2 regions of the Streptomyces sp. NPDC093544 genome follow, and region 2 is predicted to be linked to the other one. Evidence: riboswitches for the same ligand, from Rfam matches in the RefSeq annotation. Region 2 holds a riboswitch; the other holds the start of a gene.
The links. A riboswitch is a leader RNA that binds a small molecule or an ion and turns the genes downstream of it on or off. The one in region 2 is predicted to bind ZMP and ZTP.
Positions count from the first base shown of each region.

Region 1: another riboswitch for ZMP and ZTP. It lies ahead of AB0N66_RS21260 (glycine hydroxymethyltransferase); the one in region 2 lies ahead of AB0N66_RS37605 (bifunctional 5,10-methylenetetrahydrofolate dehydrogenase/5,10-methenyltetrahydrofolate cyclohydrolase).

Region 1 is NZ_JBFBEA010000013.1:134,565-145,765, reverse strand. It holds gene AB0N66_RS21270 (hypothetical protein) at 1-665, shown strand, start outside; gene AB0N66_RS21265 (hypothetical protein) at 872-1,597, shown strand; gene AB0N66_RS21260 (glycine hydroxymethyltransferase) at 1,728-3,176, opposite strand; ZMP/ZTP riboswitch at 3,218-3,304, opposite strand; gene rocD (ornithine--oxo-acid transaminase) at 3,429-4,649, shown strand; gene AB0N66_RS21250 (helix-turn-helix transcriptional regulator) at 4,652-5,554, opposite strand; gene AB0N66_RS21245 (alpha/beta hydrolase) at 5,789-6,712, shown strand; gene AB0N66_RS21240 (hypothetical protein) at 6,762-7,610, shown strand; gene AB0N66_RS21235 (PLP-dependent aminotransferase family protein) at 7,715-9,112, opposite strand; gene AB0N66_RS21230 (carboxymuconolactone decarboxylase family protein) at 9,160-9,696, shown strand; gene AB0N66_RS21225 (ABC transporter substrate-binding protein) at 9,840-10,778, opposite strand; gene AB0N66_RS21220 (ABC transporter permease subunit) at 10,813-11,201, opposite strand, start outside.
Region 2 is NZ_JBFBEA010000036.1:30,370-41,570, reverse strand. It holds gene AB0N66_RS37650 (MSMEG_0567/sll0787 family protein) at 1-198, opposite strand, end outside; gene AB0N66_RS37645 (MSMEG_0568 family radical SAM protein) at 229-1,329, opposite strand; gene AB0N66_RS37640 (MSMEG_0572/Sll0783 family nitrogen starvation response protein) at 1,340-1,861, opposite strand; gene AB0N66_RS37635 (amidohydrolase family protein) at 1,942-2,757, opposite strand; gene AB0N66_RS37630 (MSMEG_0569 family flavin-dependent oxidoreductase) at 2,768-4,075, opposite strand; gene AB0N66_RS37625 (ABC transporter ATP-binding protein) at 4,402-6,156, shown strand; gene AB0N66_RS37620 (aldehyde dehydrogenase family protein) at 6,209-7,669, opposite strand; gene AB0N66_RS37615 (hypothetical protein) at 7,885-8,178, opposite strand; gene AB0N66_RS37610 (nuclear transport factor 2 family protein) at 8,351-8,716, shown strand; ZMP/ZTP riboswitch at 8,936-9,022, shown strand; gene AB0N66_RS37605 (bifunctional 5,10-methylenetetrahydrofolate dehydrogenase/5,10-methenyltetrahydrofolate cyclohydrolase) at 9,046-9,888, shown strand; gene AB0N66_RS37600 (dihydrofolate reductase family protein) at 9,997-10,569, shown strand; gene AB0N66_RS37595 (RIO1 family regulatory kinase/ATPase) at 10,909-11,201, shown strand, end outside.

The DNA.
Region 1 (11,201 bases), on a different contig from region 2:
GCGAGCGGCTCCGCGGGGTGCGCCGCTGGGCCCGGATGCGCTGGCGCGCGCTGACCGCGGGCCTGTGCGGACTGCTCACGGTCCTCGTGCTCACGCCGCCGGTGCGCGCCGCGGTGGTGGACTGGTTCGACTTCGGCGGGGTCGAGGTGCGGTACGCCCCGTCGGCAGTGCCCTCACCCGGAGCGAAGGTGCCCGGCTGCGAGGGCTCCTCGTTGACCCTTGCCGAGGCCGGACGGCAGGCGGGCTTCGCACCGGTCGTGCCCACTGCTCTGGGGACACCGGGAGCGGTGATGGTGACGCGTGAGCCGAAGGGGCGGTTCCTGGTCACTCTGTGCTGGCGTGAGCAGGGGCACACGGTGCGGCTGGACGAGTTCGCGGCGCAACTGGACCCGACGTTCACCAAGATGGTGAGAGAGCAGCCGGAGTATGTGCCGCTGGGCGCCGGCACGGACTACGCGAATCAGGCGCTGTGGTTTGCCAGGCCCCATCTCCTGGAGATCTGGCTGTTGGACGAACACGGCGACCGGTTCACCCGCTCCCAGCGGACCGCCGGACCGACTCTGCTCTGGATGCACGGGGGTGACATGACCTTTCGGCTGGAGGGCGTGGCGACCAGGTCCCGGGCGGTGGAGATCGCCAAGTCCGTCAACCGGTCGGCCGACTAGTCCTCCCCCGGCGCACTGCCCTGTCCACCGACGGGTCCGCCGACATGCCCGCCGACGAGCCCGCGAACTGGTCCGGGATCCGGGACCCAGTCCAAAACTGCTCCGAGCGGAATGGGAACCCCGAGGCGTCGAGCGGTGTACCAGAAGTGACACGCAGCGTGCGGGCGGGCGCCGCACCTGGATCGACTGGTTGCTTGGGGGTTCGGATGCGCAGGATTCGTGAACTGGTGGCGGCGCTTGGGGCGTTGGCGATGGCCGTCGCCGTGGTGTTGCTGAGCGCACCGCTTGCGACGGCGGGCGGCCCGACGAGTGTGCTGGTGGTCTCGCCGGAGAGCGAGGAGACCGCGGCGTTCTACTACTCGGACGAGGAGTACGGCGAGTTGCAGGACCTGCTCGGCGAGCCGACCAGTGGTACACGCGACGTGCCGCCCGGGCTGGGTGTGGGCAGCGGCCGTCAGATCAATGTGACGTGGCTGGTCCATGACGTGTCGCCGTGGCGGGTCGACCGCGTGTATCCGGACACCGAACGAGGCGGAGAGGTCTGGATACACACGGCCAACGACGTGCCGCAGTCCACGAACGGCTACTGGCACAAGGCCGAGCAACCGGACGCGGTGCGAGCGCTGTTCAAGTCACTCGGCGTGCTCGGCAAGTCGTCAGGTGCCGGCGTCGGGGCCATCTATCCGGCACCCTGGCAGTCGGACGGCGCCGCAGCAGCCGCCCCCATACCCACCGACCAGTCCGTTACGACGGCCGCCGCGACGCCGGGCGACGGTACGGACTGGTGGTGGGCGATACCGGGAGCCGCGGCCGGAGCTGTGCTGGCGCTGGTGCTACGGCCGCTCGTCCCGGAGGTGCGGCGTCGGCTGTCGCCGGCCCGACGGCGGGCGGATCGGGAGCCGGGACCGCGACAGGAGCTGATCGACTCATGAGCCTGGCGACGCTCGCGAAGGTCGCGACGCTCACGAAGGCCACGAAGCTCGTGACACACGAGAACATCGCGAACATCGGTCAACCTCGTGAAGCCGACGAGACCTGTGAAGACCGTCCCCGGCCGCGAGCTCAGCCGAGGTCGATCTCCGGGTAGAGGGGGAAGCCGGTGAGCAGGTCGGTGGCGCGGTGCGAGATCTCGTCGGAGATCTTCGGGTCCAGGACATGCTGCGCCTTGGACGGGCTGCCCTTGGCGGTGGTGCCGGGCTCGGCGGCGGTGAGGACGCGGTCGATGAGCCCTGCGATCTCATCCATTTCCACCGCGCCCAGGCCACGCGTGGTCAGCGCGGGCGTGCCGATGCGGATACCGGAGGTGTACCAGGCACCGTTGGGGTCGGCGGGGATGGAGTTGCGGTTGGTGACGATGCCCGAGTCGAGCAGCGCGGTCTCGGCCTGGCGGCCGGTGAGGCCGTAGGAGGAGGCGACGTCGATCAGGTTGAGGTGGTTGTCGGTGCCGCCGGTGACCAGCGTGGCGCCGCGGCGCATCAGGCCCTCGGCGAGGGCGCGGGCGTTGTCGACGACGGCCTGGGCGTAGTCACGGAAGTCGGGGCGGCGGGCCTCGGCGAGCGCGACGGCCTTGGCGGCCATGACATGCGGAAGGGGGCCGCCGAGGACCATCGGGCAGCCACGGTCGACCTGCTCGGCGAGGGTCTCGTCGCACAGCACCATGCCGCCGCGCGGGCCGCGCAGTGACTTGTGGGTGGTGGTGGTGACGATCTGGGCGTGCGGGACGGGGTCGAAGTCGCCGGTGAGGACCTTGCCGGCGACGAGGCCGGCGAAGTGGGCCATGTCGACCATCAGCGTCGCGCCGACCTCGTCCGCGATCTCCCGCATGATGCGGAAGTTCACCAGGCGGGGGTAGGCGGAGTAGCCGGCGACGATGATCAGGGGCTTGAACTCACGGGCGGAGGTGCGCAGGGCCTCGTAGTCGATGAGGCCGCTGGCGGGGTCGGTGCCGTAGGAGCGCTGGTCGAACATCTTGCCGGAGATGTTCGGGCGGAATCCGTGGGTGAGGTGGCCGCCGGCGTCCAGGGACATGCCGAGCATGCGCTGGTTGCCGAGGTCGCGGCGGAGCTGGGCCCAGTCGGCCTCGGTGAGGTCGTTGACGTTGCGGACGCCGGCCTTGGCGAGCGCCGGGGCCTCGACGCGCTGGGCGAGGACGGCCCAGAAGGCGACGAGGTTGGCGTCGATGCCGGAGTGCGGCTGGGCGTAGGCGTGCTCGGCGCCGAAGAGTTCGCGGGCGTGCTCGGCGGCGAGGGCCTCGACGGTGTCGACGTTGCGACAGCCGGCGTAGAAGCGGCGGCCGACGGTGCCCTCGGCGTACTTGTCACTGAACCAGTTGCCCATGGCCAGGAGGGTCGCCGGGGAGGCGTAGTTCTCGGAGGCGATCAGCTTGAGCATGTCGCGCTGGTCGGCGAGTTCCTGGCCGATGGCGTCGGCGACGCGGGGCTCCACGGCCCGGATCACTTCGAGGGCGCTGCGGAAGGCGGTGGACTGGGTGGAAACGGGCTGTTCTGACATGGCGGCCTCCGGACGGCGTGGCGTACAACGTTCACGATTCACGGTTCGGCCCAGGCGCACGGCACTCAGTCTGCGAGCCGCTCCCCGATGGTCGGTCCCATCCCAGCGCGCCAGTCACGGCCCGCCGGTCACCCTACCGGGCGCGCCGGATCGCGAGGTTCCTGAGTCCACGATGCGAGCGACGAGAGGGACGATGGGATTGGGCCGAAAACCGGCCACCATTCCCCTGTGCGATAGGAAACGGAGGACCCCGTGAGCGCTACGGAGACCACACGGGCGTACTTCGCCTCGGCCGACGCGCACAGTGCGCACAACTACCAGCCGCTGCCGGTTGTCGTGGCGACGGCGGACGGGGCGTGGATGACGGATGTCGAGGGGCGCCGCTATCTCGACATGCTCGCCGGATACTCGGCGCTGAATTTCGGACATGGCAACCGGCGGCTGATCGACGCGGCGAAAGCGCAGCTGGAGCGGGTGACGCTGACGTCGCGGGCGTTTCACCACGACCGGTTCGCCGAGTTCTGCACGCAGTTGGCGGAGCTGTGCGGCATGGAGATGGTGCTGCCGATGAACACGGGCGCGGAGGCGGTGGAGACGGCCGTGAAGACGGCCCGGAAGTGGGGGTACCGGGTCAAGGGCGTCCCGGACGGCAGGGCGAGGATCGTGGTGGCGAGCGACAACTTCCACGGCCGTACGACGACGATCATCAGCTTCTCCACGGACGTGGAGGCGCGGGCGGACTTCGGGCCGTACACGCCGGGCTTCGATGTGGTGCCGTACGGGGATCTGGCAGCGTTGCGGGAGGCGGTCACCGAGGAGACGGTCGCCGTGCTGCTGGAGCCGATCCAGGGGGAGGCGGGGGTACTGGTGCCGCCGGAGGGCTACCTCCAGGGGGTGCGCGAGGTGACGCGTGAGCGGAACGTCCTGTTCATCGCGGACGAGATCCAGTCGGGGCTGGGGCGGACGGGCCGGACCTTCGCCTGTGAGCACGAGGGGGTCGTGCCTGACATGTATGTGCTGGGCAAGGCGCTCGGGGGCGGGGTTGTGCCGGTGTCGGCGGTGGTGTCCTCGGCCGAGGTGCTCGGGGTGTTCCGGCCGGGGGAGCACGGGTCGACGTTCGGGGGGAATCCGCTGGCCTGTGCGGTGGCCCTTGAGGTGATCGCGATGCTGCGGTCGGGCGAGTATCAGCGGCGGGCCGCCGAGCTTGGTGATCATCTGCACCACGAGCTGGGCCTGTTGACGGGCACACGTCATGTGACGCAGGTGCGCGGGCGTGGGCTGTGGGCGGGTGTCGACATCGCCCCCGCGTACGGAACGGGCCGGGAGATCTCCGAGAAGCTGATGGACCGGGGTGTCCTGGTGAAAGACACCCACGGGGTCACCATCCGGATCGCCCCACCGCTGGTCATCAGCAAGGAGGACCTGGACTGGGGGCTCGCCCAGCTCCGCGGGGTGCTCACCGTCAAGGCGTAGGGCTAGTCGCGGCGGCCACGCTCCGTGGCGGGGGTGTCCGGCCGGTCGGTGGGGTGGGCCGACCACTGGAGGAGGAAACGCAGTGCTTCCTGGGAGGGGGAGTCGGGTGGGGCGGTGTAGGCGACCAGTTGCTGGTCGGGCTGTGTGTCGACGGAGAACTGCTGGACGTCGAGGGTCACGCTGCCGATGACCGGGTGGTGGTAGGTCTTGGCGAGCTGCCTGGGCCCGCGGACCTGGTGGTCTGCCCACCAGGTCCGGAAGTCCGGGTCGCGGACGGTGAGTTCGCCGACCAGGGCGGACAGTGCCTGGTCGTCGGGGTGACGTCCGGCCTCCATCCGCAGGACCGCGACGCACTCGCGTGCGGCGCGCGGCCAGTCCGCGTACAGGGCTCGGTAGGCGTCGTCGAGGAAGGTCAGCCGGATCAGGTTGCGCTCGACCGGGGGCAGCGCGGCGAAGTCGGTCAGCAGGGCGGCCGCGCCACGGTTCCAGGCCAGCACGTCCATCCGGCGGTTGAGGACCATTGCCGGGATGTCGTGCATGCCGTCGAGAAGTTGCCGCAGCTGCCCGTCGACCTTCTGTCCGCCTGGCCGAGTCGCGGGGGTGACCTGCGTGGCATCCGCCACGGTGAACAAGTACGCGCGTTCGTCCGGGGCGAGCTGCAGCGCGTCGGCGAGCGCGTCGAGGACCGGGCGGGAGACCCGGCGGGTGCGTCCCTGTTCAAGCCGTACGACGTAGTCGATGCTCACGTGCGCGAGCTGGGCCAGTTCCTCGCGGCGCAGGCCCGGGACCCGGCGCAGGCGGCCGTCATCGGGCAGGCCGAGGCGGTGCGGGTCGAGGGCGGCGCGGCGGGCGCGAAGGAAGTCGCCCAGTTCGTTGCCGCTCGAAGACTCGCCATGGCTTTCCATGCCTCCCAGTGTCCGCCAGGCCGCAGCCGCGTGCCTGGTACTGGTCTGCACAGGCAGGGCCCTCCCTGGCACCCCGCACGAGGCGGCGCGACGGTGGTGGATGTGGTCGGCGGACTGCGGACTCACGTCGACCCCCGGAACCTCGCCCCCCTGTGGCGAGGCCCGTGAAGCGACCCCCCGTGAGGCGAGCCCCATGAGCCACCGAGCCGCCCTGTACGACTGGAGAACACCCCCATGAAGACGGACGTCACCTTTCTCAGCGCCGGACTGAAGATCGCCGGTCATCTCCACACCCCCGACAGCGAAGTCGGCGGCCCTCACCCCGCCGTCGTCGTGGGCCATCCCGGCAGCGGTGTGAAGGAACAAGCCGCCGGACTGTACGCGCGGCGCCTGGCCGGGCAGGGCTTCGTCGCCCTCGCGTTCGACGCCGCCTTCCAGGGGGAGAGCGAGGGCACCCCGCGCGGCCTGGAGGACCCGGCCCACCGGGTGGAGGACATCAAGGCCGCGGTCTCGTTCCTCACCACCCGTGACGAGGTCGACCCCGACCGCATCGGGGCGCTGGGCATCTGCGCCTCCGGTGGGTATGTACTTCCCGCCGCCGCCACCGACCACCGCATCAGGGCCGTCGGCACCGTCAGTGCCGTCGACATCGCCCGCCAGTTCCGCCTGGGCGCGGACGGCACCCAGGATCCGGCCGTCATCCAGGGCATGCTCGACGCGGCCGCGGCGGCGCGTACCGCCGAGGCCCGCGGCGAGGGTGTCCAGAGTTTCCAGCTCTTCCCCGACACCGCCGAGCAGGCCCGCGCCCTGGGCGGCCGGCACGGCTTGGACGGCTTCGAGTACTACTGCACCGACCGCGCTCAGCACCCGCGCTCGGCGAAGTTCCTCACCTGGTCCAGCGTTGATCACATGGTCTCCTTCGACGCCTTCCGCTTCGTCGATCTGATCGCGCCGCGCCCGCTCCTGATGGTGGTCGGAAGCGAGGCGGTGACCTCCTGGATGAGCGTCGAGGCGTTCCAGAGCGCCCGCGGTCCCAAGGAACTCCACTGGATCGACGGCGCCGGCCATGTCGACCTCTACGACAAGGAGCAGTACGTGGGCCCCGCGGTCGCGCAACTGACCGACTTCTTCCGGGCCCACCTGGCCGGGGCCAAGTAGGACGCCGGGCACGCGGCTGCTTCACTACAGTCGCTTCGTGCTCTTTGGAATGATCTGTGCCCTTGGCGCGGCGGTCTGCTTCGGTACGGCGACGGTGTTGCAGGCGATGGCCGCGCGGGCGGCTGCGGCCGGCGACGGCGGCAGCTCGGGCAGCGGGTCAGGGGTGGATGCCGCGCTGCTCCTGCGTGCGTTGCGGCAGTGGCGGTATCTGGTCGGGCTCGCACTCGACGGGGCGGGGTTCGTGCTCCAGATCGCTGCGCTGCGGTCCCTGCCCATCTACACGGTGGGTGCGGCGCTCGCCGCGAGCCTGGCGGTGACGGCGGTGGTCGCGGCGCGGCTGCTGCGCGTGCGGCTGAACCGGGTCGAGTGGGGTGCGGTGGGAGTGGTGTGCGCGGGGCTCGCGATGCTGGGGCTGGCGTCGGGGGCCGAGGGGGACCGGGCGGGGTCCGACGCGTTGAAGTACGCGATGTTGGGGACCGCGGTGGCGGTGCTGCTGCTGGGGGCCGTGGGCGGGCGGTTGCCCGGGCGGGGGCGGGCGCTTGTCCTGGGGCTGGGGGCCGGGTTCGGGTTCGGAGTGGTTGAGGTGGCGGTCCGACTTATCGACTCGCTCGCGGTCGGATATCTGCTGCGCAACCCGGCGACGTACGCGCTACTCGTGGGTGGAGGTGCGGCGTTTCTGCTTCTCACATCCGCCCTGCAGCGGGGGTCGGTGACCGTGGCCACCGCCGGGATGGTCGTGGGGGAGACCGTCGGGCCTGCGGTGGTGGGAGTGGTGTGGCTGGGGGACCGTACGCGGGAGGGTTTGGGGTGGCTGGCGGTTCTGGGGTTCGCGGTGGCGGTGGTCGGGGCGTTGGCGCTGGCGCGGTTCGGGGAGGCGCCGGTGGAAGGGGGGACGTAGGGGTTTTTCGCCCCCTCCGCCCCTGCCCGTCCCGTATCTGGGGGCTGCCGCCCCCGGACCCCCGCTGTCGGCCTGAACGGCCTCGTCCTCAAACGCCGGACGGGCTAGATGATTTCCAGCGACCCGCACAGCGCGTCCAGCGCCCCCGACCACGCATGGTCCGGCGGTGTGCCGTATCCCACCACCAGCGCGTCGAGTGGATCGGTGACGGCGTCCGGGTGGCGGTAGCGGGACAGGCCGTGGAGGGCGAGGCCCTGCCACGCTGCCGCTCGTACGACGGACTGCTCGGTGCCGGGCGGGAGTTGGAGGACGGCGTGGAGGCCGGCCGCGATGCCGGTGGCGTGGACGACGGGGGCGCGGGTGGCGAGGGAGGAGACCAGGGCGTCGCGGCGGCGGCGGTAGCGGAGGCGGGCGGCGCGGACGTGGCGGTCGTAGGCGCCGGAGGTGATGAACTCCGCGAGGGTCAGTTGGTCAAGGACGCCGGTGGACCAACCGCCCCCGCCCTTCAGCGCCTTGACCTCGCCCGCGAGCGACGGCGGCAGGACCAGCCAGCCCAGGCGCAGGCCGGGTGCCAGGGATTTGCTGGCGGTGCCGAGGTAGACCACGCGGTCGGGGTCGAGGCCTTGCAGGGCGCCGACCGGCTGGCGGTCGTAGCGGAACTCGCCGTCGTAGTCGTCCTCCAGGATCAGCCCTCCGGTGCGGCGGGCCCAGTCCACGACCTCGGCCCGGCGGTCGGGGTGGAGCGGGACCCCCATGGGGAACTGGTGCGCGGGGGTCAGCAGCAGGGCCCGTACGCCCGTCAACTCGTCCGTTCGGGTGCCGAGTTCGTCGAGCGGCAGGGGGACCGTGCGCAGGCCCGAACGGTGCAGCAGGTTCCAGTGCACGTCGAGGCCGTACGACTCCACGGCGAGCGAGCGCAGGCCCCGTCGGCGCAGGACCGCGCCGAGCAGCGTCAGGGCGTCCGCGAACCCGGAACAGATGACGATGCGGTCCGCGTCAGCCCGTACACCACGGGCGCGGGAGAGGTAGCCCGCGAGGGCGGTGCGCAGTTCGGGACGGCCGCGCGCGTCGCCGTAGCCGAAGGCCTCGTGCGGTGCTGCGGTCAGGGCGCGGCGGGCGGCCTTGAGCCACTCGGCGCGCGGGAAGGAGGCGAGGTCGGGGCTGCCGGGGACCAGGTCGTACATGGGGTGGCCCGGCTCGCGGGTGCGGGGCGCCGATTCCGGCGCCGGCCGTGGAACCGCTCTCTCCGCCACCCGGGTGCCCGAGCCCTGCCGTGCGGTGAGCCAGCCCTCGGCGACGAGACCGGCGTACGCGTCGGCGACCGTGTTGCGGGCGATGCCCAGGTCGGCGGCGAGCGAACGGGACGAGGGGAGGCGGATTCCTGGGGCGAGCCGACCGCTGCGGACGGCCTCCCGCAGCGCGTCCGTCAGACCTCTGCGAACACCGGGCCCGGTCGGCTCGACATGCAGGTCGACCCCCAAAGTGGCCCATGTTTCTGCCATGGAAATGGACCATACCCCTGGGCTACTCCGCTCGTAGGGTCCATCACATGACTACGCACACCACCACCCCCCGAACCGTGCCGACGGACAACGACGAGACCACGACGTACGCCCCCGAGCCCAGCGCCCGTCTCCCCTGGGCCAAGCTCGCCCCCGACGTCTACAAGGCCATGGTCAGGCTCGACGCGGCAGCCCGGCAGGGCGTGGACCCCGTACTCCTGGAGCTTGTGAAGATCCGCGCCTCGCAGCTCAACCACTGCGCGTTCTGTCTCGACATGCACACCAAGGACGCGCTCGCGGCCGGTGAGAGCGTCGAGCGGATCGTGCAGCTCAGCGCGTGGGAGGAGTCGCCGCACTTCTACACGGAGAAGGAGCTCGCGGCGATCGAACTGACCGAGGCGGTGACCGTGCTGAGGGACGGGTTCGTGGCGGACGCCGTATACGAGCGTGCCGCCGAGCACTTCGAGGAGGGTGAGCTGGCGCAGCTGATCGCCTCGATCACGGTGATCAACGCCTGGAACCGGTTCGGGGTGGCGTGCCGACTCGTGCCGGGTCACTACGAGGCCGGGCAGTTCAAGTCATAGGTCAGTCGCAGGCCAGCCCCCCGGCCAGTGGTGGGCCTGTCGCAGGCCAGTCCTAAGTCTTGCCGGGCGCCTTCCTGCGAGGCGAGGCGAGGCGAGGTGAAGTGAAGTGAAGTGAGGCGCCCGGCGTGGGCCTATGGACGACGCTAGGACGGAAGCCATGCCCTCCATGTCGACTCGTGGCCCGCCACCCACTTCTTCGCCGCCTCCTGCGCCGGCAGCTTGTCGTCGGCGATCAGCAACGACACCTCGTTCTGGTCCTCCGTCGTCCACTTGAAGTTCTTCAGGAAGGCGGCCGCCTGGCCGCCGGACCGGGCGAAGTCGGTGTTGAGGTACTTCTGGAGTGGGGTGTGGGGGTAGGCGCAGGCGACCTTCGTCGGGTCCGCGTCGCAGCCCTCCTCGTAGGCCGGAAGCTTCACCTCGGTCATGGGGACCTTCTTGAAGAGCCACTGGGGGGCGTACCAGTACGTGAGGAAGGGCTTCTTCTCCTTCGCGAACTGTTGCATCTGGGTGATCTGGGCCGCTTCCGAACCGGCGAACACCACCTGGTAGTCGAGCTTCAGGTTGTCGACGAGCGCCTTGTCGTTCGTGACGTACGACGGTGAGCCGTCGAGGAGTTGGCCCTTGCCGCCGCTCTCCGCCGTGCGGAGCTGGTCGGCGTACTTGTTGAGGTTCTTCCAGTCGGTGACGTCCGGGTGCTGCTTGGCGAAGTACGTGGGGACGTACCAGCCGATGTGCCCGGTCACCCCCAGTCCCCCGCCGGAGGTGATCGTCTTCTTGTCGTCGACGTACCGCTTCTCCTGGTCGGGGTGGCCCCAGTCCTCCAGGATCGCGTCGACCCGGCCCTGGCTCAGCGCGTCCCACGCGGGGACCTCGTCGACCTGGACGGTGTCGACGCGGTAGCCCAGCTCGTGTTCGAGCAGGTACTGCGCCACGGCCACATTGGCCTGCGCGCCGACCCACGACTGCACGGAGAGGGTCACGGTCTTGGCGCCCTGCGCGTTGGCGAAGGGCGAGGCCTGCTTGGTCATGTCGGCGGCGCCGCAACCGGTCGCCAGGACCAGTCCCGCAAGAGCGGCGGTCATTTGCGTACGAGACATCATCCGCGTACGAGACATGTCACGCTCCCTTCTTCGGACGGCGCTGCGTCGGCTGGGTCACCCGGTCGAGCATCAGGCCGAGGCAGACGATGGCGGCGCCGGCGACCAGGCCGGTCGCCAAGTCGCCCTGAGCCAGGCCGAACACGACGTCGTAGCCGAGCGCGCCGCCGCCGACCAGACCGCCGATGATGACGACGGCGAGGACGAGTACGACACCCTGGTTGACGGCGAGAAGCAGCGCCGGGCGGGCCAACGGGAGCTGGACCTGGCGCAGTTGCTGCCCGCTGGTGGCGCCGAGCGAGCGGGCTGCCTCCAGTGCGGCGGGGTCGACCGCGCGCAGGCCCTGGGTGGTTATGCGGACGACGGCGGGGAGGGCGTAGACCACGGCCGCGGCGACGGCGGGCGCGC
Region 2 (11,201 bases):
GTCGTCGCGGTCATCGAGGTCATGCCCCGCGAAGATCCCCTGTTCGTGGACGAAAGTGTCCCGGCGCAACCGCCCATAGGCTCTCAACTCACCTTTGGACGACGCCTCTTCGATATGGAAGCCAGGCTGCCGTGCGAGTGTGCTGAGGTCGCCGAGCAGCGCGAGGATGTCCTCCGCGCGTTCCTCCGCCACAGGCACGGTCGTTGTCGCTCCGTCGAGGTACACGGCTCACCCACCCGCCGTCCTGAGCACACTGCACGCCCCGCAGGCCGCACAACCGGCCTGCTGGTCCGCGCCGTTCATCTCCGCCGCGCGCAGTTTCGCCGCGACGCCCTCGGTGACGTACCGCAGCAGCGCGGCGCTCGGGGCCTCGGCGCCGTCGCGGGCGGCCAGCGTGCCGCCCATCGGGCGGAAGGGAACAACGAACGGATACACGCCGCGGTCGATCAACCTCCCTGCTCCCGCGATGAGTTCGTCGGGATCCTCACCGAGACCGACGAGCAGGTACGTGGAGACACGGTTGGGCCCGAACACCCGGACCGCCTCGTCCCACGCGGCCTCGTACTCCTCCAGGGGCACGGTCGACTTGCCGGGCATCCAGCGCCGCCGTACCGCGTCGTCGAGGGACTCGACATGGATACCGATGGCCGTCGCCCCGGCGTCGTGCAGCTCTCGGATCCACACCAGGTCGCCGGGTGGTTCGCACTGCACCTGGACGGGCAGTCCCGGCACGGCTTCGAGGACGGCACGCACGGACCGTACAAGATTGCGGGCGCCCCGGTCCGGCCCTGTCGTCGTGCCGGTGGTCATGACCATCTGCCGTACACCGTCCAACCGGACCGCCGCCTCGGCGACTTCGGCGAGCTGCGCCGGGGTCTTGGCGGCGACCGTCGCACCGGAGCGCAGGGACTCCTCGATGGTGCAGAAACGGCACCGGTCGGACTCGGCATAGCGGATACAGGTCTGCACGACGGTCGTGGCGAGGACGTCGGCGCCGTGGAGGCGGGCGATGTGCTCGTACGGGGTGCCGTCGGCGGTGGTCAGGTCGTAGAACTTGGGACGCTGGACGGCGGTCAGCGTCAGGCCGGTGTCGTCGTCGCCGAGCCATACCCGGCCGTCCCGGACCGAGTACGGGCTGTCGGGGTTGCGGGGCAGCGCCGCGTTGGCACCGTCGACAAGGACGTGCCCGTCGTCGCTGGGTCCGGCGCCGTCGGGACGCCGTACGGGAGCCTCCAACCGGACTCCGTGGAGGGCGAGTTCGGCGCGGGTCGTGATCCGCACGTCGACCGGACCCGTCCCCTTCGTCTCTGTGTCGGTGCCAACGCTCACGGCTTGCCTCTCAGAGCTGGTAGGTCGAGTTGATGATGGCGCCCTTGCGCGCGTAGTGGATCAGCGCGTCCTGGACGTCGAGCGGGTGGGTCGGGATGACGCCCTCGATCAGGTCCTCCTCGCGGGCGCCGTGCAGGGACAGACCGAAGCGGCAGCAGTAGACCTTGCCGCCCTCCCCGAGGAACGTCTTGAGCTGGTTGTTGATGTTGTGCTCGCCCGGGAAGGCCGAGTTGCCGACGGTCGGAAAGCCGCGCGTGGCAAGGCAGTTCAGCGAGCCTGGCCCGTAGAAGTAGATGGCGGTCTCGAAGCCCTTGCGCAGGGCGCGGGTTGCCTGCAGGACGGCGACGAAGGAGACCGAGGACTCGTGAGCGATGCCGTGGACGAGGGTGAAGTACGTCTCGCCGTCCTCGGCCTTGTAGTCGGGGAAGACCTTGGTGTCGCCGTAGATGCTGGTGCCCTCGGGGAGGGACGGGTGCGGGATCTCGGTGAGGGACTTCTGCTCGATCTCGCTGAGTTCGACGGTTTCCGACATGGCTGTCTCCTTGGGACGTGTGGGTGAGCGAGGGTTGTACGGGGTCGGAGAAGGTCGTACGTGGGTGAGGGGTGGGCGGGTCAGTCGTAGAGCGTGGCGAACGTGTCCCGGAAGACCCGCTCGCCGAGTTCGCCGCCGCCGGCCGCGGCGGTCATCCGGGCGTACTCGCCCGCGAAATCGCCCCAGGGCTGGTCGCTGGCGAAGAGCACCCGGTCGTGGCCGATACCGCGGTGCTCGATCTCCCGGGCCAGCCAGTACGGGGCGAAGCCGATGGCCCAGGAGAGGTCGGTGTAGACGCGCTTGCCCGACTCGATCCAGTCGAAGAAGCGGGAGCCCACGAGTTTGATGTGACCGCTCATCCCGCCGCCGAAGTGGACGAGATGGACGGGGACTTGGTCGGCGTACCAGTCGACGAGGTGGCCGACCTCGTCGATGTCGGAGGCGGCGCCGGGCGAGGTGTGCACATGCACCACGAGATCCAGGCGCTCGGCTTCTTGGAAGATCCGGTCGAGGAGCGGACGGCAGGCGGGGTCGGTGGGGCGCCCGCCGAGGAGAAAGCTGAGCTTGAGGGCGCGTACGCCGTCCTCCCTGGCCAGAGAGAGGGCGTGCGTGGTGCGGTCCTCGTCCGCGGGGCGCGGGGAGACCCACAGGCCTGCCCGGATGCGGTCGTCGGTCTGGGCGGCTTCGATGGCCAACTCATTGAAGGAGAAGGCGATGTCGGGATCGGGGACGCCGTAGTTGGGGAGGACGAGGGCGCGTTCGGTGCCCTCGGCGTCGAGGTCGGCGAGGAGTTGCTTGACGGTGGCACGGGCGGTGGTGTCCGGGTTGACGGGCGGGCCGCCGTAGAAGGGGTACGCGGGCAGGACACCGATGTGGCGGTGTGCGTCGAAGACCATGTCCGTGCTTTCAGCCGACGGGAAGGGCGGAAGCGAGCTCGGTGGGGGCGCCGGTGAGGGTGCCGCAGACATCGGCGAGGCGGCGCGAGGCGTCGATGTGACCTGCGAGGAACTCGGCGTCCCGGCCGACGGCTTCGAAGCGCCCCGAGCCCCACGAGAACTGCCAGGGCAGGCCCAGGAAGTACAGGCCGGGCGTGCTGGTGACGCCTCTCCAGTGCATGGGGTAGCCGCGGCCGTCGAAGACGGGTATCTCGATCCACCGATGGTCGCGGGTGAAGCCGGTGGACCAGATGACGGAGGTGATCCCGACCTCGGCCAGGTCGAGCGCGGCCGGCTGCTCGGCCGGCTCCCACACGGGTACGTAGCGGGCCTCGTCCGGCGCCGACAGGCCCCGCGTCGTGATGTGCGCGTCGATGGCGTCCTTGATGCCCTCGGCCACGGCATCGGCCCGGTCGAGGTTCACCTTCAAGTCGTCGGCGAACTCCAGGATTCCGCTGTCGATGCCGGTCAGCCGTCCGTACAGGCGCATTCCGTCGCGGGCGAAGGCACGGAGGTCGATGTCTCTGCCTCCGTCGCGCCCGGTGACGTAGTGGTTGACGCGCATCCGGACGGCGGCCGCGTCGTCGAAGTGGTCGATGCCCTTCGCGTAGTGGCCCATCTCGTCGAGCCAGGCGACGCAGTCCCGGCCGCGGTAGAAGCGGGCCACCCGGGGTGCGCTGCCGACGGCCAGGTGGACCTGGCGCCCCGCGAGGTGCAGATCCTCGGCGATCTGGCAGCCGGACTGTCCGGTGCCCACCACCAGGACGGCCCCGGCGGGGAGTTGGGCAGGGTTGCGGTAGCGGGAGGAGTGGAACTGCTCGACCCTGCCGGGCAGCCGCTCGGCCATCCGCGGGACGGAAGGAGTGTGGTAGGGGCCGGTGGCGACCACCACCTGATCGGCGGTGAACTCCCCCGCACTGGTGGCCAGTTCGAAGACGCCACTCGGAGAGCGGCGCAGCCCGGTGACGGACACGCCCTCGACCAGCGGCGGTTCGAAGCGGGCGACGTACTCCTCCAGATAGCGCACGATCTCCGTGCGCACCATGAACCCGTCCGGATCGGGCCCGGCATAGGGGTGACCGGGCAGTCTGCACTGCCAGTTGGGAGTGACGAGGCAGAAAGAGTCCCAGCGCCGCTCGCGCCACTCGTGGCCGACCCTGTTCGCCTCGATCACCACGTGCTCGATACCACGCTCGCGCAGACAGTGACTGACGGAGAGTCCCGCCTGGCCACCACCGACGACCGCCACCGGATAATGGGCTCCGTACAGCTCAGGCATGAAGTCCTCCATGCGCGGGGCGAGGTTGTCGGGGGCGACCCTCTCGGGTCTCGCACCTCGCCGCTGCTTGTGAGGACCACTTCAGCCACGGCCGATTGCCGAATGACTTCATCCGGAACAAAGCGGGGTTACCAAAACCTCACTTGTTGCCTGGCAGGCAAGTTCTCGGCACTGCTCCTCGTCGCCGGCCTTCGTTCCCCGCTTTCGTTCCCGGCTTTCGTTCCCGGCCTTCTTCACTGACGCCATCGAGATGCCGCGCGCGCAACGTCGACCCGTCTCACCGACGTAGCCTGAACGCACCGCACAGACCCCGCACAAGGAGCGCCGTGAGCACTACCGCAGCCAAGCCCGAGGCACCCGCGTGGCGCCTGCTGTTCGGGTATGTACGACCGCATCGATGGGCGCTCCTTGCGGGCGGGTTGCTGGCCCTCACGACCGGGGCCACCGGGCTGGTGCTGCCGCTGGTGGCGCGCGGACTCATCGACGATCTGTCGCACGACCGCCCCATCACCGGGGCGCTTTTCGGCATGGCTGCGCTGGTGGTGACCAACGCGGCGGTGGGCGCGTCGGGTTCGTACGTTCTGCGGCGCACCGCCGAGTCGGTGGTGCTCGGCGCGCGGCGCGCCCTGTCGTCGTATCTGCTGCGGCTGCGCATACCTGCCGTGGACCGCAGCGAGCCGGGCGACCTGATGGCCCGGATCACCTCCGACACGACATTGCTGCGCGAGGTCACGACGGATTCACTGGTCGGCTTCGGCACCGGAGGACTCACCCTCGCCGCGACGGTGGTGATGATGGGCCTGGTCGACCCGGTGCTCCTTGGCGTCACGCTGGCCGTGATCCTGTGTGCGGGCACCGTCCTCGGCGTGATCGTGCCGCGCATCAACCGGGCGAGCAAACGGGCGCAGGACGCGGTCGGCGTGATGGGCGCCTCGTTGGAACGGATCCTCGGCGCGCTCCGCACGATCAAGGCGTCCGGTGCCGAGCACCGCGAGGAGCAGGCCATCCACGCGGCCGCCGAGGAGTCGTGGCGGCAGAGCGTGCACGCCGCCAAGTGGTCGGCCGCCGCGGGCAATACGGCCGGTCTGGCGATGCAGATCGCGTTCATCACGGTGCTGGCGGTGGGCGGCGCCCGCGTCGCGACCGGCGCCATCGACGTCGGCACGCTCGTCGCGTTCCTCCTCTACGTCTTCTATCTGATGTCGCCGATCCAGCAACTCGTCGGTGCGATCACGCAGTACCAGACCGGCGCCGGCGCACTCGCCCGCATCCAGGAGGCCCTGCGGCTCCCCGCCGAGCCCTCCGCCCTGCCCGCGCCACTGCCGTCCCCGAACGCCGAACCCGCCGCGCTCACCTTCGACGACGTGCGCTTCCGGTATGCCGACGATCTGCCGTACGTCCACCACGGTGTGACGTTCGCCGTCCCGGCCCGCGGCATGACGGCGTTCGTCGGACCCTCCGGCGCGGGCAAGACGACCGTCTTCTCCCTCATCGAGCGGTTCTACGACCCCGAGGCGGGCGCCATCACGTTCGACGGCCGCCGGTTGGAGGACTGGGATCTGCCCGAGCTGCGTTCCTCGATCGGTTACGTGGAGCAGGACGCGCCCGTCCTTTCGGGCTCCCTCCTCGACAACCTGCTGCTCGGCAACCCGGACGCCGACGGCACTGACGTCACACGCGTGCTGAAGACGACACGTCTCGACGGACTCGTCGCCCGGTTGCCGCTCGGCCTGGACACTCTGGTCGGCCACCGCGGCACCAAGCTGTCCGGCGGCGAGCGTCAGCGCGTCGCCATCGCCCGCGCCCTGCTGCGCCACCCCCGCCTGCTGCTCCTCGACGAGGCGACATCGCAGCTCGACGCCGTGAACGAGGCCGCGCTGCGCGACACGGTCGCCGATGTCGCCCGTACGACGACGGTCCTCGTGGTCGCGCACCGGCTGTCCACGGTCACGATGGCCGACCGGATCGTCGTCATGGACGCGGGCCGCGTCCGCGCGGTGGGCACCCACCGCGAACTCGTGGCCGGGGACCCGCTCTACGCGGAACTGGCGGCCACGCAATTCCTCGCCACCGTCGGCTGACCGGCCGGCCCGGCCCCCGGTGCACCTGCCCGGGGGCTCCCGCTCCCCGCGTCTAGAACGGGAAGTGCGCCTGCTGCGTGGCGATGGTCACCCAGCGGGTGTTGGAGAACGCCTCCAGGCCCCAGCGGCCGCCGAAGCGCCCGTAGCCGGAGGCCTTGACGCCGCCGAAGGGCGCGTGCGGCTCATCGGCGACGGACTGGTCGTTGATGTGCACGATGCCGGTGCGGATCCGGCGGGCCACGGCCAGCCCGTGCGTGGCGTTCTCGGTGATGACTCCGCAGGTCAGGCCGTTGTCGGTGTCGTTGGCCACGGCGACGGCGGCGCTGTCGTCGGCGAAGGTCTCGATCACGCAGACCGGGCCGAACGCCTCCGCGTAGTAGATGTCCGCGTCCTTCGTGACACCGGTGAGGACGGTCGCCGGGTGCACCGCACCCTCCGGCTCCCCGCCACCGGTGAGGACCGTGGCGCCCTTGGCCACCGCGTCCTTGATGAGCGCGGCGACCCGCTGTGCGGCGGCGGCGCTGACCAGCGGACCGACCACCGTGTGCGGGTGGGCGGGGTCGCCGGCCTGTAGCGAGGCGACCTTCGCGGCGAACTTCTGCGTGAACTCCTCGGCGAGCGACTCGTGTACGAGGATGCGGTCGCCGGACATGCAGATCTGGCCGGAGTTCATGAACACGCTGAAGGTGACGGCGTCGACCGCGTAGTCCACGTCGGCGTCGTCGAGCACGACGACCGCGTTCTTGCCGCCCAACTCCAGTACGGCGGGCTTGAGATGCGTGGCCGCGTGCGTACCGATGATCCGGCCGACGCCGGTGGATCCGGTGAAGTTGACGGCGCGCACCCGCGGGTCGGCTATCAGCACCTCTGCGATCTCGGCCGCGTCCTCACGGGCGTTGGTGACCACGTTCAGCACACCGTCCGGCAGCCCGGCCTCGCGCAGCACATCGGCGACGAGCAGCGCGCACGCGATCGGCGCGTCCTCGCTGGGCTTCACGACGACGGTGTTGCCCGCGGCGAGGGGAGCCGCGACGGCACGTACGCCGAGGATGACGGGCGCATTCCAGGGCGCGAAGGCGGCGACGACTCCGAGCGGTTCGCGGATCGCGAGGCCCAGGGCGCCCGCCTCCTGGGCGCTGAGCACCTCACCGCGCGGAGCGGTGATCGCGGCGGCCGCCTCGCGCAGGATGTTCGCGGCGAGACCCACGTTGAAGTACGCCCACGGGCGGGTACCGCCTGCCTCGTGCGCCATCAACTCGGCCACCTCCTCCCCCCTGGCGTCAAGGAGGTCGGCGGCCTTGAGGAAGATCGCACGGCGCGCGAAGGGCGCGAGCGCGGCCCACTCGGCGAAGGCCGCGTCGGCGGCGTCCACGGCGCGGGCGACATCCTCGGGACCGGCCGCGGCGACGGTCGCGTAGACCTCTCCGGTGTAGGGGTTGATGTCCTCGGCGGTGCGGCCGGAGGCGGCGGGCACGTCCTTGCCGCCGATGAACAGTTCACGGGTGATGGCCATGGCGGGTTCCTTCGGTACGTAGCGACGGCGGTACGCAGTTATCAACAAAATCAGTAGAGAGCTCACGTCGGCAACAGTCGTTCGTCACGTGAAGCCTAATTCACTAACCTACTAGGTAGGATGCTCGGACCGGACCCCGCGAAAGTCAAGGGCATACGCGTCTGCCCCCGGCACCGGGGTGCCGGGGGCAGACGAAGCTGTCGAGCGCCGGGAGACTACGGCTGAATGGCCGGGAGCACCCCGGTGACGGGAGCGACCAGGTCGGTCAGCTGGTGCATCTCGTTGAGGCCCTCGTTCAGACCGTTGAGCCCGGCCAGCTGGCTGGAGACCTTCGGAAGTGCGGCCTGGTACTCCGCGGGAATTTCGCTCACAGCGAGCCGGTCGAGCTCGGTGATGGGGTTCAGCGGCTTCGGCGCCTCGGAGACGGCGGCGTTCGCCATCGGCGCGGCAAGGCCCGTGACACCGACGGCGAGACCAACGGCGGCGACAATACGTCGTGTTGAGATCATGCTTTCAGCAACGGCTCGGGGCCCCGGGCGGACACGGCTGTTCCTCGCCGCTCACCCGTGAGGCTCACAGGTCCTGCTGCGCTTGCCGCGCACCCCGTGGCGGAGGAGTCTCGAAGGAGAGGCCCTTCGCGGCCCGCTCCTCGTTGGGCCGCGGCCTTCCAAGGAGGTCATCATGGGCACCGCGGCAGGCCCCGCCTTCGACACCGAAGCGCTACGCCGGGGCATTGAAGGACACAGCGCGGCAGATCTGCTGTCGCTCTACGCGGACGACGCGGAGCTCCGTGTCGTCGACCACAACACCCAGCCCAGCCATCCGATGGTCAAACACGGTCGCGACGAGATCGCCGGCATGCTCAACGACGTATACAGCCGGGACATGACCCACAAGCTGGAGCGGTGCGTCGTCCAGGGCGACCAGGTCGCCTTCACCGAGTCCTGCCAGTACCCGGACGGCGTGAAAGTACTGGCCAGCTCAATGGTCTCGCTGCGCGACGGCAAGATCGTCGAACACACGTTGCTGCAGGCATGGGACGAGTAGGAAAGACCTGGCCGAAGGTCCGGATCAGATCGAATCTGACCTGGACCTTCTCGGCGAGCGCGGGGATGGGCCGGTCACGGGCGCACCGGAATCGGTGGCCGCGGCCGCTGTCCGCGGCGGGGGTACGGGTATCCGCTTCCGTGCTGCGCTCAGCACTGCACGGAGCACGTACTCCCTCGCCCCGAACACGCCGGAGCCAGCCGCACTGAACTACGCTGGCCGGCGGGCCGTGACTGGCGCTGAGGTGGAGTACCACCGGGGAGCGGTCTGACGAACGGGTCTTTGCCGCGCGCCTGGGCGATCGTGTCAGTGACGCTCAGGAGTGGCTCATGTCCCAGGCCCAGCTCATGGACGGCGCCGGTCTCGCGCGCCGCATCGTCGAGGAGACCGCGAAGCGCGCGGCCGACCTCAAGGACCGCACGGGTGTGTCGCCGTGTCTGGCGACGGTACTGGTCGGCGAGGATCCCGCCTCCGTCACCTACGTCCGGATGAAGCAGAACCGCAGCCGCAAGGCCGGTATCGAGTCACGGCACGTCGCCCTGTCCGCGGGCACCACGACGGCGGAACTGGTCGGCACGCTGGGCGCGCTGTCCGACGACCCCACCGTGCACGGCATCCTGCTCCAGCACCCCGTCGGTCCGCACATCGACGAGCGCGCCGCCTTCGAGGCCATCGCGCCGGAGAAGGACGTCGACGGGGTGACCCTGAGCTCGTACTCGGCGATGAGCTTCGGGCTGCCCGGCTTCGTGTCCTGCACTCCGGGCGGCATCATGCGCCTCCTCGACGAGTACGACGTGGACCCGGCCGGCAAACGCGCCGTCGTCGTGGGCCGCAGCGCGATCCTCGGCAAGCCCGTCGGCATGCTGCTGCTCGGCCGCGACGCGACGGTGACGTACTGCCACTCCCGTACGACCGAGCTGTCCTCGGTCGTACGGGAGGCGGACATCGTGGTGGCCGCCGTGGGGCGACCGCGGCTGATCCGCGGCGAGGACATCAAGCCGGGCGCCGTCGTCATCGACGCGGGCTACAACCCCGGGAACGTCGGCGACGTCGACTTCGACACCGCCCGCGACCGGGCCTCGCTGATCACGCCGGTGCCGGGTGGCGTCGGCCCCATGACGATCGCGGTCCTGCTGGAGCAGACCGTCACGGCGGCGGAACGATCTCGCTAGTGCGGTGAGCCCAAAAGATCCAGATGCGCGCGCAACTCTTGCCCTCGCCCTCCCCGTCGGCCGAACTATGATTCGGCCTCGGGACTCCAAAATCCTTGGAGAGTACGCATGAGTGATGTGAGCACCGGCACCGGCACCGGCAAAGTGGTCGTGAACAGGGCGATGTCGCTGGACGGCTTCATCGCCGGTCCTGGCCACGCGATGGACTGGATCGCCGAGTACCTGACTGCGGACGTGTTCCCGGAGGTCATGGCGGCCACAGGCGCCATGCTCGTCGGCCGGGGCACGTACGAGGTCGCCAAGGGCATGGCCGAACAGGACACCACCTACGACGGGGGTGCACAGTTCGTCCTCACCCACGAGCCTCCCGACGAACCGGACCCCACCGTCACGTTCCTCACCTGTGGAGTTGAGGAAGCCGTCGCCACGGCGCGCAGCGCCGCGGGCGGCAAGAACCTGGAGATCCTCGGTGCCGACGTGGCCGCCCAGTGCCTACAGCTCGGGCTCGTCGACGAGATCCTGGTGTATGTCCTGCCTGTGCTACTCGGCGACGGTGTCCGCTTCTCGCCCCCCAGCCTCGACAAGATCGAGCTGGAGCCATTCAGCAACACCCAGTCGGGTGCCGTCACGATGCTCCGATTCCGCGTGCGAAAGCAGGCGCGGCCCTCAAGCAGCCAGTAGGACTCGGTCAGGTGACCAGCGGTCCTAGGGCGAGTGCTATCTGCGCGGATTGATGCTGGATGGGCGGCACGAGTCGATCCAGGCGATGGCTGCTCGGCTGCCACGAACAGGGCCGGGACGAGCCCGCTACGGAGGATCCCGCCGGAAACAGACGGCACCGCCGGCGCGCTCGACGCGGGCCGGTTTTATTCGGTTGCAGCTCCCCGTGTCCGCCCCTCAGCATGGGCGAGACACCGGGAGCTGCCCGGTGCTCCACGAGAGGAGGCACGACCGTGAACACGACTGTCCTCGGCCTGCCCGCAGACCGCCTCCCTCTCACTTCATGGAGCACCTCCAGCGATGTCTCACGACGATCTCTCGCAACACCCTCAGCACCCGGCATTTCCTGACGCCCTCATCACCGACGCCCACCGCTCCGGCCCGCCGCCGGACGACTTGGGCGACGTCGACGACCGGTTCGTCTTCGACTTCCGTTCCTACGACGACCTCGAGGACGGCCAGCGCTGGTCGACCTGGCTCAGCGTCGAACCCCTCTGCCGCGGCCCCGAGCCGCTCCCGGACTGGGTGGTGACCTCGCAGGGCGCGATCGACACCGAGCTCGGCGTCCTCAAGACCGGCAAGGAGGCCGACGT